DNA from 4 places in the Marinovum sp. PR37 genome. Region 1 is predicted to be linked to each of the others. Evidence: riboswitches for the same ligand, from Rfam matches in the RefSeq annotation. Region 1 holds a riboswitch; each other region holds the start of a gene.
What was found. Region 1 has a riboswitch for cobalamin ahead of PVW49_RS05640 (hypothetical protein). Riboswitches for the same ligand answer to the same signal wherever they lie in the genome.
Positions count from the first base shown of each region.

Region 2: linked by a shared signal. The riboswitch ahead of PVW49_RS04910 (energy-coupling factor ABC transporter permease) and the one ahead of PVW49_RS05640 (hypothetical protein) in region 1 are both predicted to bind cobalamin.
Region 3: linked by a shared signal. The riboswitch ahead of bluB (5,6-dimethylbenzimidazole synthase) and the one ahead of PVW49_RS05640 (hypothetical protein) in region 1 are both predicted to bind cobalamin.
Region 4: linked by a shared signal. The riboswitch ahead of PVW49_RS04845 (DUF1636 family protein) and the one ahead of PVW49_RS05640 (hypothetical protein) in region 1 are both predicted to bind cobalamin.

Region 1 is NZ_JARAML010000004.1:234,750-238,192, forward strand. Features, by position in the region: gene PVW49_RS05630 (Mrp/NBP35 family ATP-binding protein) at 1-556, opposite strand, end outside; gene PVW49_RS05635 (DUF1127 domain-containing protein) at 793-1,005, shown strand; gene PVW49_RS05640 (hypothetical protein) at 1,550-1,831, opposite strand; cobalamin riboswitch at 1,981-2,169, opposite strand; gene PVW49_RS05645 (ATP-dependent helicase) at 2,332-3,443, opposite strand, start outside.
Region 2 is NZ_JARAML010000004.1:72,489-75,931, forward strand. Features, by position in the region: gene PVW49_RS04900 (cobyrinate a,c-diamide synthase) at 1-599, shown strand, start outside; gene cobA (uroporphyrinogen-III C-methyltransferase) at 596-1,330, shown strand; cobalamin riboswitch at 1,364-1,545, shown strand; gene PVW49_RS04910 (energy-coupling factor ABC transporter permease) at 1,603-2,280, shown strand; gene cobF (precorrin-6A synthase (deacetylating)) at 2,350-3,093, shown strand; gene PVW49_RS04920 (dioxygenase family protein) at 3,127-3,443, opposite strand, start outside.
Region 3 is NZ_JARAML010000004.1:49,658-53,100, forward strand. Features, by position in the region: gene PVW49_RS04780 (TRAP transporter substrate-binding protein) at 1-495, opposite strand, end outside; gene PVW49_RS04785 (hypothetical protein) at 518-700, opposite strand; gene PVW49_RS04790 (LacI family DNA-binding transcriptional regulator) at 855-1,916, shown strand; cobalamin riboswitch at 1,956-2,137, shown strand; gene bluB (5,6-dimethylbenzimidazole synthase) at 2,184-2,867, shown strand; gene cobS (adenosylcobinamide-GDP ribazoletransferase) at 2,873-3,443, opposite strand, start outside.
Region 4 is NZ_JARAML010000004.1:58,562-62,004, forward strand. Features, by position in the region: gene PVW49_RS04835 (cobyric acid synthase) at 1-1,051, opposite strand, end outside; gene cobO (cob(I)yrinic acid a,c-diamide adenosyltransferase) at 1,068-1,679, opposite strand; cobalamin riboswitch at 1,716-1,941, shown strand; gene PVW49_RS04845 (DUF1636 family protein) at 2,032-2,445, shown strand; gene cobW (cobalamin biosynthesis protein CobW) at 2,449-3,443, shown strand, end outside.

The sequences.
Region 1 (3,443 bases):
GATCGAGCATCAACCCGATCGACATCATGGTCACGCCATGCGCCACCAACGGTTCGATGATCTTGCCGTCGGGGCTGGCGGGGCGTTGCGACACGCCCATCATGCGCGGCTGTGATGGGCCGTAGATATCGGCGTCGAGCAGGCCCACCTTCTTGCCGGCGCGGGCCAGCGCCACGGCGAGATTCGACGAAACGGTGGATTTGCCCACCCCGCCCTTGCCCGAGGCGATGGCGATGATGCGCTTGACGCCCGCGGGTTTCATCGGGCCGGCCTGGGGCTTGGGATGGCCGCCGACCTTGAGGCTCGGCGGGGCCTTGGCCTCATGCGCGGTCAGCACCGCATGCACCTCGCGCACGCCGGAGATCGAAGCCACGGCCCGTTCGGTCGCGGCGCGCAGCGGCTCCATCTGGCGGGCCATCTCGGGCGAGGGCGCCTCGATCACATAGCGCACCACACCGTCCTCGATATTCAGCGCTCGAATCAAATCGCGCGAGATCAGGTCTCCGCCACCGGGAATCTCGAACCTAGCCAGCTCTTTTCGGATGATCTCTTCCATGATTTTCCTGCCCCAATCTGGGTCGCGGTGCCGCGTATCACCTCACAAAACCGCGATATTCAACCTATGCGAGTAAATTACGACTTTAGTCTTAAGGTCTACTCGCGTCTAAGCGCTTACACATGCAATTGCTGCATAGCAGCATTGATCGCACTTGGGATTGTGCGCACGCAGCATTCGACTACATTGATGTCAACGAAACGAACAGACACTGACGACAACAAAGGCGAAACGCCATGGCAGACATCACCACGAACACCCCCGTTCAGGCCGGACTGAACAAACGCTTCCAGGCTGCGCTCAAGTCCCTCACCGCACGTTATGCACAGTACCGCGTGTATCGGGAAACCATGAACGAGTTGCAAGGCCTGTCGAACCGCGAGCTCGCCGATCTCGGCCTGAGCCGCAGCGAAATCCGCCGCGTGGCCTATCACGCAGCCTATAACTGATACCGGATCAGAAGGCTCTCTCCTCCTCCCTGAGTCTTCTGTGTCTCAGCGGCGACATCTCTCCTCCTCCCTGATGTCGCCGCCTTTTACACCGGGCCGGCAAGCGGCCCAGACAGAATTCCCTGCCGCCCTCCTCCCAATAGCGGTCGGGAATACCAGGACCAAAGGCCCCTCCTCCCAATAGGCCCGCGGTCCGCTCCAGCCGGCGCTTCGTCTCCTCCCATTCAGGAGCGCTGGTGTTGAAAAGACGGCGGCACACCTCCCGTGCCGCCGTTCTTCCCCCCGGGGGCATGACAGTTTCAGGGCTCCGGCCCGCCGCCACGCCGGATGCGTGACGCCGGCAAAGACATAGAATTTCCCGCCGCTCTCCTCCCTTTGCGGTCGGGAATACCCGGACCGAAGGCTCCTCCTCCCAAATGGCCTGAGGTCCGACCGGCACTGACGCTTCGTCTCCTCCCATTCAGGAGCGTCGGTCAAAATAAGACGGCGGCACACCTCCCGTGCCGCCGTTCTTATTTTCGGGGTTCCTTTCCGGGGTCCGAAGTCACGCGCGCCCCCGTCGCCGCGCCCGGGCGCCACCGCGCCGCTCCGGCGCGATATTCGCCGTGACACAAGCCTCGTCCAGACACTTCAGAAACAGCGCCACCGCCCGACCCTGCCCGGCCTGCGGCCGGACCCGCACGGCCGCGGCCGCCGCCGCGGCCGAAACCGGCACCCCGGGTGGCAGCGACAGCACCCAGCGGACAAAACCGGCGCGCGCCGCGGCCTCGGGCGCGGTCCCCGTCTCGGCATGGCGCAGATCGGCAAGAATACGGGCCAGCATCATGCTGCGGCCCTCCCGTTTGCTGCGGTGAGAGGTCTGGTCATCTCGATCCTTTCCGCCACGCCCCGTGGCCTTGATGCAGAACGGGCAGGCAGAGAGGAAACGGCGGCAAGGCAATGCGCCCGACCCCGCGCCCTGCCCGCCACCCGCGGTTTGACGTCACTGCGAAGGCTGGTTTCCGGGCTCGGCGGGATTGCGGATGCGGCCCCTTCCCGGGCGTGACGCCCAGTGGTACTGACCACATCCCCCGGCCATACCGTTGCGGGGGCAGCGCCGGTCTTTCACCGGCTTCCCAATTCTCCCGCGGCAGAACCGCAGGCACCTTGCCGGATCAGACTACGGGGATTCGGAGCCGCAAGACAGCGTAAAGTCGGTGGAGGCGCCATTCTCCGTCACGCCAGGGCCCCGGGCCTGACCCGGGGCCTCTTGGCAGGCGCGGCATCCGCCGGCCAGAGCTCCCGCGGCGCGTCCCGGGACGGGATCATTGTCGGCGAAGTCCGGGCTCAGAACGGCACGTCATCGGCGGCGTTGATGAAGCGTGCGACCACCTTCTTGACGCCGGCCTTCTCGAAATCGATCTCGATCTTGTCGCCCTCGATGCCCACCACCGCGCCATAGCCGAACTTCTGGTGGAACACCCGCTCGCCCATGGTGAAGCTCGAGATCGCCGTCGCGTCGATCACCGTGTTGCGGCTCTCTTTGGGCTGCGCCATCGGGCGCTGGCTCTGCCGCTCCTGAAGCCGTTTCCAGCCGGGCGAATTGTAGACATTTGCCTCGGCCACCCGGCTTTCCATGCCCGAGCCAAAGCTCTGCCCGGCCATGCCGCCGCCATAAAGCCCCGGTGGAGTGAGCACATCGACATGCGCCTCCGGCAGCTCATCGACAAAGCGCGACGGCAGCTGCGACTGCCATTGGCCAAAGACCCGCCGGTTGGCGGCAAAGCTGATGGTGCAGACCTCCTCGGCGCGGGTGATCCCCACATAGGCCAGCCGTCGCTCCTCCTCCAGGCCCTTGAGGCCGCTCTCGTCCATGCTGCGCTGCGAGGGAAAAAGCCCATCCTCCCAGCCCGGCAGGAAGACCGCGGGAAACTCCAACCCCTTGGCGGCATGCAGCGTCATGATCGACACCTTGGCGCCGGCCTCTTCGCTCTCGTTGTCCATGATCAGGCTGACGTGTTCGAGAAAGCCTTGCAGGTTCTCAAACTCCTCCAGCGCCTTGACCAGCTCCTTGAGGTTTTCCAACCGGCCCGGCGCCTCGGGTGTCTTGTCGTTCTGCCAATGGGTGGTGTAACCGCTTTCGTCGAGGATGATCTGGGCAAGCTCGACGTGGCTGACGTCCTTCTCGCCGGTCATCCGGCCCCAGCGCGCAAGCCCGTCGAGCAGCCGGGCCAGTTCATTGCCGCCCTTGCCCTTGATCGCCCCGCTCTCCACCGCCAGCCGCGCGCCCTCGACCAGCGGCACGCCAGTGTCGCGCGCCAGACGCTGGATGGTCTGCTGCGCCTTGTCGCCAAGTCCGCGCTTGGGCGTGTTGACGATGCGCTCGAAGGCCAGATCATCCTCGGGGCTGACCACGACGCGGAAATAGGCCATGGCATCGCGGATCTCCATCCGCTCAT
Region 2 (3,443 bases), 160 kb from region 1:
CGCCACCGCCGGCCCAGCGCATCGCCATTGCCCGGGATGCGGCGTTTTCCTTCACTTATCCGCATCTGCTTCAGGGCTGGCACGACGCCGGGGCCGAGATCCTGCCGTTCTCGCCTTTGGCCGACGAACCGCCCGATCCGCAGGCCGATGTGGTCTGGCTGCCCGGCGGCTATCCCGAGCTGCACGCCGGCCGGCTCGCCGCCGCCGAAAACTTCCGCGCCGGGCTGCGCCGCCACGCCGAGCGCCGGCCGGTGCATGGCGAATGCGGCGGATACATGGCATTGGGCGCGGCGCTGATCGACAAACAGGGCACAGCCCACCGGATGGCCGGGCTGCTGGGGCTGGTCACCAGCTACGAGACGCGCAAGTTCCACCTGGGTTATCGCCGCGCGACGCTGAAGGCGCCGATGCCAGGCCATGCGGTGGGCACCGCGCTGCGCGGCCACGAATTCCACTATTCCACCATCCTCGAGCAGCCCGACGCGCCGCTGGCGGCGGTCACTGATGCCGACGGCACGCCGGTGCCGGAAACCGGATCCCTGCGCGGCCGGGTCTCGGGCAGCTTCTTTCACCTCATCTCGGCCGAGGAGACGGCATGACGCAGGACACCCCCCAGGGCATCGTCAGCTTCGTCAGCTCCGGCCCCGGCGATCCCGAGCTGCTGACCGTCAAGGCGGTGGATCGGCTGGGCCGTGCCGATGCGGTGCTGTATGACGATCTGTCCTCCGGCCCGATCCTCGAGCTGGCCCGCAACGGCGCCGATCTTGTCGGCGTCGGCAAACGCGCCGGGCGGCCCTCGCCGCGACAGGATCACGTCAGCCGGCTGCTGGTGGATTACGCCCGCACCGGCCAACGCGTGGTGCGGCTGAAATCCGGCGACAGCGGTATCTTCGGCCGGCTCGAAGAGGAGATCACGGCGCTCAAGGCAGCCGGGCTCGGCTATGAGATCATCCCCGGCGTGCCTTCGGCCTGTGCCGCCGCCGCCGCCGCCGGCATACCGCTGACCCGCCGGCTCACCGCGCGGCGAGTGCAATTCGCCACCGGCCATGACATCAGCGGGACCCTGCCGGAAGACGCCAACCTTGCCGCCCTGGCCGATCCCACGGCGGTGACCGCGATCTTCATGGGCAAACGCACCTTTCCCGGCCTCGCCGCCAAGCTCATCGCCCAGGGCCTGCCGCCCGACACCCCGGCGCTGCTCGCGGAATCGGTCAGCCGCCCCGACCAGCAATTGACCCGGCACAGCGTCGCCAGCCTCGCCGAGGCGCTGGCCCGCGAAACCGGCGACAAGGCCGGGCTCATCTTTTTCGGTCCACTGGCAGAGGAGTAAGGCAGACAGATCACAGACGCCGGGGACAGCCCCGGACCACAAGGAAAGCATGGTGCGCCGCGCGAGTGGCCACAGGGAACCGGGTGCAACTCCCGGACTGCCCCCGCAACTGTAAGCGGAGAGTGCCGAGGAACGTCCCACTGGCCGCGAGGCCGGGAAGGGCCGAGGCGCGATGACCCGCAAGTCAGGAGACCTGCCATGTGCCCCCTTTTCCACGCCCGCACGGGCAATTTCCGCTGCCGGAGGGGCAGCATCACGAGAAAGGAACTGACATGCATATCGAACCCGGCGTCGTTGACGGCGCCAAGATGACCTTTGCCTACACCACCGCCGCAGGGGCGGCGACCTATACCGCCAAGCAGACCGTGGACGATCTGTCGCGCAGCAACTCCGGCGCCTTTGCCTTGCGGACTCTGCTTGCCACCATCGGCGCTCTGCTGTTTTTCGAAGTGCTTCCGAATTTCCCGGTCGGCATCTCGGAAGTGCATTTCATCCTCGGCTCGACTCTCTTCCTGTTGCTCGGCACGGCGCCGGCGGCGCTGGGCCTGGCGATCGGGCTGCTGATCCAGGGGCTGTTCTTTGCCCCCACCGACATGCCGATGTATTTCGTCAATGTCACCACGCTGCTGGTGCCGCTCTTTGCCGCCTCGGCGCTGGCGCGCCGGATCATCCCGCGTGACACCGCCTATGTCGATCTGGCCTACAAGGACATGCTCAAGCTCTCGGCCGTCTACCAGGGCGGTGTGGTGACCTGGGTCGCCTTCTGGGCGTTCTATGGCCAGGGCGTCACCGCCGCGACCTTCCAGTCGGTCTGGACCTTCGGCGCCGCCTACATGCTGGTGCTGCTGATCGAGCCGCTGGCCGACCTGGCCGCGCTGGCCGGGGCCAAGGCGCTGCGCGACACCGGCGTCGCGCGCCTGCTTGCACCGCGGCTCTACCGCTCGGCGTAACGCCGCACGGCCGCTGAACCGGTCCGGGGCGCGCACGCGCCCCGGACTTCTGCGTGAAAGGACATTCCGATGATCAAGGACCTCTGGCTGATTGGCATCGGCACCGGCAGCCCCGCCCATGTGACGCTGGAAGGCATGCAGGCGCTGCGCGAGGCCGCGATCATCCTGCTGCCGCTCAAGGGCGACGACAAACAGGATCTGGCGGCGCTGCGCTACGCCATCCTCGAGGCAGCGGGCAGCGACGCCGAGATTCGCACCTTCATCTATCCCGAGCGCGACCCGGCGCTGCCCTATGGCGCGCGCGTCAGCGCCTGGCATGACGAGATTGCCCGCCGCTGGATCGCGGCGCTCGGCCCCGAGACGCCGCCGGGCCCGGTGGCCCTGATGGTCTGGGGCGATCCGGCGCTTTATGACAGCACGCTCAGGATCGCGCGGCGGCTGACGCCCTGCCCGCGCCTGCGCGTTGTGCCGGGCATCACCGCCGTGCAGGCGCTCACCGCCGCGCATGCGATCCCGCTCAACACCGTCGATGGCCCGATCCGGGTTACCACCGGGCGGCAGCTCCGCAGCCATGGCTTCCCGGAGGGCGAAGAAACCCTGGTGGTAATGCTCGACGGCGCTTGCAGCTTCCGCGACCTCGATCCGACCGGGCTGCATATCTGGTGGGGCGCCTACCTCGGCAGCGAGGCGCAGCTGTTGCGCGCCGGGCCGCTGGCCGAGACCGCCGCCGATATCGCCACCACCCGGGCCGAGGCCCGCGCCCGCCATGGCTGGATCATGGACACCTATCTGCTGCGTCGGTCCCCTGCCTGAGACCGTCCCGTCGCGGCCGGCGCCGGCCCGGCCTCAGGCCGCGACCAATGTGAGATCGAAGGTCACCTTCTGGTAATCGCCGGGCACCCTGCCGGACAGGTCGAAGCCCGTCGCCGGGAAACTGCCCGCCGGCATAGGCTGATAGCGCATCACCAGATCCGCGCGCACGCCGAACACTGTATCCTGATCGAGATAGGGGTCGTCCTCGGGAAAGACCTCGGTCACCAGCGGGCGGAAGCCCTCGGCCTCGGCAATGAAATGCAGGTGCGAGGGCCGCCAGGGATGGCGGCCGCAGGCGCGCAGGATGTCGCCCACCGGCCCATCCGAAGGCACGGTATATTCCACCGGCT
Region 3 (3,443 bases), 190 kb from region 1:
ATGCACCTCGCCTTTCCAGGCGTCGGAATTGACCAGGTTGGTGAACCGCTGGTTCGAGCCGCAGAAATACGGCATGTTGATCAGATCGACGGCGCTGGCGAAGGGCGCGAAATTCGACAGCGAATGCTGCGCGCACTGGATCGTCCCGGTCTGCACCGCCTGCACCAGCGCGCCGCCGGCGCCAAGCTGGCCGCCGGGGGCAAGCTTGACGTAGACCTTGCCGTTGGTGGCGTTCTGGATGTTTTCCTTCAGGTCGAGCTGCATGATCGGATAGCTGCGCGACGCGCCCAGCACATAGGCGGTGGCCAGCGTCATCACGTGATCGGCGGCGGCCATGCGCTCTTTTTCCTCCCGGGCGGTCTGGGCCGCCGCCTCGCTCGACCAGAGCATGCCACCGGCACCGGCCACCAGCGCCGCGGTAAAGCTGCCGGAGCCGGCAAGTTTCAGAAAATTGCGGCGCCCCATCGCGGCGCGTTCAAGATTGTCACGATCCATGTTTTCCTCCCAAAATGGTTCGTTAGCTGCGGTCGGACTTCTCCGCCGCCTCTCGCCGAAGAATCGCGAGAACAAAGGTCACCGAGGCCGCAAACAGCAGCAGCATCTCCCCCACGTCCCCCAGAAACTGTGCGCCTCCCAAAGCGCCGACGAGCACGTTCGCGACAAAGACTGCAAACAGAGTGATTGCTGAGATCAGAAACACGGGCAGGTCCTTTCCACGACTCGGGCAAGACAAATGTAAGCGCTTACAGTCGCTCAATGCAAGCGCTTACATGACAAGCCGCGTGTTTTCCTGTTATATGCTTGTCAGCGATGGTTTTTTTATAGTGCCGCAAAGGCCGGAATCGGGAAAACTGATGGTTAAAGTGCCGAATCGACGTCAGGACAGCCGCCAGGGGAGCGACACGCCGAAACTCGAGGATGTCGCCGCCCGTGCCGGCGTTTCGACGGCAACGGTCTCGCGCTGCCTGAACAATCCGGCGGTGGTATCGGACGCCACCCGCAAGAAGGTGCTCGATGCGGTGCGCGCCATGGGCTACGCGCCGAATTTCGGGGCCCAGGCCCTGGCCGCCCGGCGCACCAACACCTTTGGCGCCATCGTCCCGACGATGGAAAACGCCATTTTCGCCCGCGGACTTCAGGCCTTTCAGGAGGCATTGCGGCAACAGGGCATCACCCTTCTGGTGGCCTCTTCCTCCTACAGCCCCGAACTCGAGGAACAGCAGATTCACAGCCTTGTCGCGCGCGGCGCCGATGCGCTGCTCCTGATCGGCCATGACCGGCCGCCAAAATGCTACAGCTTCCTGCAAAAGCGCCAGGTGCCCTATGTGATCGCCTGGGTCTACGACGGCGACGAAGGGCGGGTTTCAATCGGCTTCGACAATCGCAAGGCGATGAAATCCCTGGCCGACGCGGTTCTCGACCGGGGCCACCGCAGGCTGGCGCTGATCACCGCCGACCGCCGCAACAACGACCGCGCCCGGCAGCGGTCGCAGGGGCTGGTGGATGCGATGACGGCGCGCGGATTGGACCCGGAGACCCTGGCCGTCGTCGAGACGGCCTATTCCATCGCCAATGGTGCACAGGCGCTGGAGCAGCTCATGCACACCACCCCGCGCCCCACGGCCGTGATGTGCGGCAACGACGTGCTGGCGGCCGGCGCCCTGACCCAGGCCCGCAAGATGGGGCTCGACGTGCCCGGCGATCTGTCGATCACCGGCTTCGACGACATCGAGATCGCCGAGATCGTGACCCCGGCGCTGACCACCGTGCATGTGCCCCATCGCAACATGGGCAAGGGCGCGGCCAGTCTTCTGTTTGCGATGCGCGCCGGCGAAGACCCCGGCCCCAGCGTCGAGCTCGAGGCGACGGTTATCCTGCGCGACTCGCTGGGGCCGGCGCCCGACCGGGCCCCCTGACCTGCCGCACTCTCGGCGCTTGTCTCTGCGACCGGTCGATCTATAGTCGCGCCACCAGGTGCCCCGAGAGGGGAGAATCGGGAAGCCGGTGCAAGACCGGCGCGGGCCCGCCGCTGTGAGGGGGACCTGTCGGACATTTTGCCACCGGGCCCTGCGGCCCGGGAAGGCGTCCGCCGGGGAGGAACCCAAGCCAGAAGACCGGCTTGGTGACACCAGGTTCCGTGGCTGGACACCACGGGCCGCTGTCAGCCATGCGGAGGCCATACCATGCTGCACCCCCCCGCGCCCGCTCCGGCGCGCGTCTTCTCTTCTGCCGAACGCCGTGCGCTCTATGACGTCATCGCCGCGCGCCGCGATGTGCGCGACGAATTCCTGCCCGATCCGATCGCCCCGGACCGGCTGCGGCGGATACTCGAGGCCGGTCATGCCGCGCCGTCGGTCGGGCACATGCAACCCTGGAACTTCATCCTGATCCGCGACCCGGCGCAGAAACACCGCATCGCCAGCGCCTTTGCCGCCGCCAATGACGAGGCGGCGGAAATGTTTCCCGAAGAGCGGCAATCGACCTACCGGTCGCTGAAGCTCGAGGGCATCCGCAAGGCGCCGCTCAACATCGCGGTGACCTGCGACCGCACCCGGGGCGGCAAGGTGGTGCTCGGGCGCACCCACAATCGCGACATGGACCTCTATTCGACGGTCTGCGCGGTGCAGAACATGTGGCTTGCCGCCCGTGCCGAGGGCATCGGCATGGGCTGGGTCAGCATCTTCCGGCCCGACGATCTGCGCGCCATTCTCGGGCTGCCGGATCACGTCGAGATCGTCGCCTACCTCTGCCTCGGCCATGTCTCCGAGCTCTTCGACCGGCCCGAGCTGGCGGCGCGCGGCTGGCGGCAGACCCTGCCGCTCGACAGTCTGATCATGACCGACCGCTGGGAGCCGGCCGGCGCATGAGCGGCTCAGCCCGGCCAGAAGGTGGCCAGAACCGCCCAGCAGAACGCCTCGGCCAGAAGCTGCGTCGCGCCCAGCACGTCGCCGGTGATCCCGCCCAGCTTGCGCCGGGCCAGAACGCCGGTGCCGGCGGCGACCACCGCGCAGGTCGCGGCCAGCGCCACCCCCTGCCAGCCCACCGCCAGACCGGCCAGCAGCACCACGGCGGCGGCGCTCAGCCGCGCCCGGCCGGAGCGCCCGGCCGCCATCCGGCCCATGCCGTCGGAACGCGCGGCGGGCTGGGTCTCCTGCAAGCCGATCATGGCCACCCGGCTGAGCGCGCCGATGACGAGGAACGGCGCCAACCCGGCCGCCGCCCCGAGCGAAGACAGCGCCGCCAGCCAGAGCGCGACGATCAGGATCAGTGCCAGGACACCGTAGCTGCCGACCCGGCTGTCGCGCATGATCTCGAGCGCATGGGCGCCGTCGCGCCCGCCGCCGATGCCGTCGGCGAAATCCGCCAGCCCGTCGAAATGCAGCGCGCCGGTGGCCAGCGCCAGCGCCGCCAGGGCGAGCACCGCCGCCACCGGGGCCGGAGCG
Region 4 (3,443 bases), 180 kb from region 1:
CCGGCGGCCCTTCGATGCCCTCTGGATCGGCCACAACCTGGCCCAGCATCTGATAGCCGCCGCAGATGCCGAGGATGCGGCCACCGCGCCGGCGATGCGCCGCTAAGTCGATATCCCAGCCCTGCCGGCGCAGGAAATCGAGATCGGCACGGGTCGATTTCGACCCCGGCAGGATGACCAGGTCCGCATCGCCCGGAATGGCCCGGCCCGGCGGCAGCATGGTGACCCGCGCCCCCGGTTCCTGCACCAGCGGATCGAGATCGTCGAAATTGGCGATCCGCGAGAACTGGAGACAGACCACATGCAGCCCGTCGCGGCCGCGCGGCGGCGCAATGTCGAGCGCATCCTCGGCCGGCAGCCGCCAGGCCTCGGGAAACCAGGGCGCGACGCCAAAGCCGCGCCAGCCGGTCTGCGCCTCGATCATCCGGTACCCGTCATCGAACAGTGTCGGATCGCCGCGGAACTTGTTGATCAGAAACCCGGCGATGCGGGCGCGGTCACCCTCGGGCAGCACCGCTTGGGTGCCGACGATCTGCGCGATCACCCCGCCCCGGTCGATGTCGCCACAGAGCACCACCGGCACCTCCGCCGCCTCGGCAAAGCCCATGTTGGCGATGTCGCCGCGCCGCAGGTTGACCTCGGCCGGGCTGCCCGCGCCCTCGACGATCACCAGATCATGCGCCGCCTTCAGGCGTTCGAAACTCTCGAGCACCGCCGCCATCAGCCGTGGTTTCATCTGGCCGTAGTCGCGCGCCCGCGCGGTGGTCAGACGCTTGCCCTGCACCACTACCTGGGCGCCGATATCGGTCTCGGGCTTGAGCAGCACCGGGTTCATGTCGACATGTGGCGCCAGGCCGCAGGCCAGCGCCTGAAGCGCCTGCGCCCGGCCGATCTCGCCGCCCTCGGGGGTCACGGCGGCATTGTTCGACATGTTCTGCGACTTGAACGGCGCCACGCTCAGCCCGCGCCGACGGGCGGCGCGGCAGAGCCCGGCCACCAGCATCGACTTGCCGACATTGGAGCCGGTGCCCTGGATCATCAGCGCCGGCATGCGACGGCTCCCCGGCTCAGAATTCCACGCCCTTCTGGGCCTTGATGCCATCGCGGAACGGATGTTTGACAAGCGTCATCTCGGTCACCAGATCCGCCGCCACGATCAGCTCGGGCTTGGCATTGCGCCCGGTCAGGCAGACATGGGTCATCTCCGGCTTGCGGGTTTGCAGGAACGCGACCACGTCGTCGATGTCGAGATAATCGTTGCGCAGCGCGATGTTGATCTCGTCGAGCAGCACGAACCGGATCTCGGGGTCGAGGATCTGGCTCTTGGCGATCTCCCAGCCGGCCTGCGCCGCGGCGATGTCGCGGGCGCGGTCCTGGGTTTCCCAGGTAAAGCCTTCTCCGGAAACGAAGAACCGGCATTCCTCGGCAAAGCGGTTGCGGATCATTTCGGCCTCGCCGGTGATCCAATTGCCCTTGATGAACTGCACCACCGCGCAGGGCATGCCATGGGCGATACAGCGCAGGATCATCCCGAACCCCGAGGACGACTTGCCCTTGCCGGTGCCGGTATGCACGAGGATCAGGCCCTTCTCGTCGGTCTTGGTCGCCATCATGCGATCGCGCGCGGCCTTGATCTTCTTCATCTTCTCGGCGTGGCGCGCGTTTTTCTCTTCGATCATCCCCATCTCCGGACTTGACTCGTATACGGAATTCGTCCCATGTGCCCTGACGCTGGTGCCTGTGTAAACAGGTGAAAAGGGAATGTGTAACCCTGGTGCCCCGTGACGGGACGCCCGGGCCAAACGCAGCCGCCCCCGCGACCGTGAACGGAAAAGGGCGCTCGAAGCCACTGGCCTGACAGGCCGGGAAGGCAGAGCGACCGCCGGGCCCCGGGCCCAGAATTCCGTGAGCCGGGAGACCTGCCAGCCCGACTGATGAGACCGGACGGGGTGTGCCGGTGTCGGAGTGTGTCCGTTGCCGGCCACCATTCCGCCGATACCCCTGTCTGCCAAGCCGATGGGGCACGCGAGAATGAAAGACTCTGCGCACGAGCAGGACACCACCGCCACCACAACCGAGCTGCTGGTCTGCGTGACCTGCCGCCGCAAGGGCGCCGCGCCCGAGGATGACCGCCGCCCCGGCCAGGTGCTCTTTGACCGGATCACCGCCACCGGTGCGCCCGAAGGGCTGCGGGTGACACCGGTGGAATGCCTGCAAAACTGTTCCAACGCCTGCACCGTCGCCCTGCGCGGCGGCGCCGGGAAATGGACCTATGTCTTTTCCAACGTCGACGAGACTGACGGCGCCGAAATGCTGCTGGCCGGGGCGGCACAGTATCACGCGGCCGCCGACGGGGTGATCCCCTGGCGCGAACGGCCCGAGCATTTCAAGCGCAACTGCCTGACCCGCATTCCCCCGATCATTGCCACACCCAAGGACGCCTGACCCATGAGCGATCTCGCCAAACTCCCCGTCACCATCGTCACCGGCTTTCTCGGCGCCGGCAAGACGACGCTGATCACCCATCTGATGAAGAACCCCGGCGGCCGTCGGCTGGCGGTGGTGGTCAACGAATTCGGCGATGTCGGCGTCGATGGCGAGATCCTGCGGGACTGCGCCATTCCCGACTGCCCGGCCGAGAACATCGTCGAACTGGCCAATGGCTGCATCTGCTGCACCGTGGCGGATGATTTCATCCCCACCATCGAGGCGCTGATGGCGCTCGACCCGCGCCCCGATCACATCCTGATCGAGACCTCGGGGCTCGCCCTGCCCAAGCCGCTGCTCAAGGCCTTCGAATGGCCGGCGATCCGCGCCCGCGTCACGGTCGACGGGGTGATCGCCCTGGCCGATGCCGAGGCGGTGGCGGCGGGCCGCTTTGCCCCCGACGTCGCGGCGGTGGATGCGCAGCGGCTGGCCGACGACAGCCTCGACCACGAAACGCCGCTGTCGGAGGTCTTCGAAGACCAGATCGCCTGCGCCGACATCGTGCTGCTGACCAAGCCCGACCTTGCCGGGCCGGAGGGCGTCGCCCGGGCCAGGGATCTGATCGCCGCCGAGGCGCCGCGGGTGCTGCCGGTGGTCGAGGTCGCCGAAGGCGCGGTCGATCCCCGCATCATCCTCGGCCTCGGCGCCGCCGCCGAGAGCGATCTCGACGCACGGCCCAGCCACCACGACACCCCGCATGACCACGATCACGAGGATTTCGAAAGCATCGTCGTCGACCTCCCCGAGCTGGCCGATGCCGCCGATCTGGTTGCCGCGATCGAGCGCCTGGCCAAGAGCCACAACATCCTGCGGGTCAAGGGCCATGCCTCGGTTGCCGGCAAGCCGATGCGCCTACTGGTGCAGGCGGTGGGCGCGCGGGTGCGCCACCAGTTCGACCGGCTCTGGGCCCCCGACGAGGCCCGCCGGGGCCGGCTGGTGGTGATCGCCGAACATGA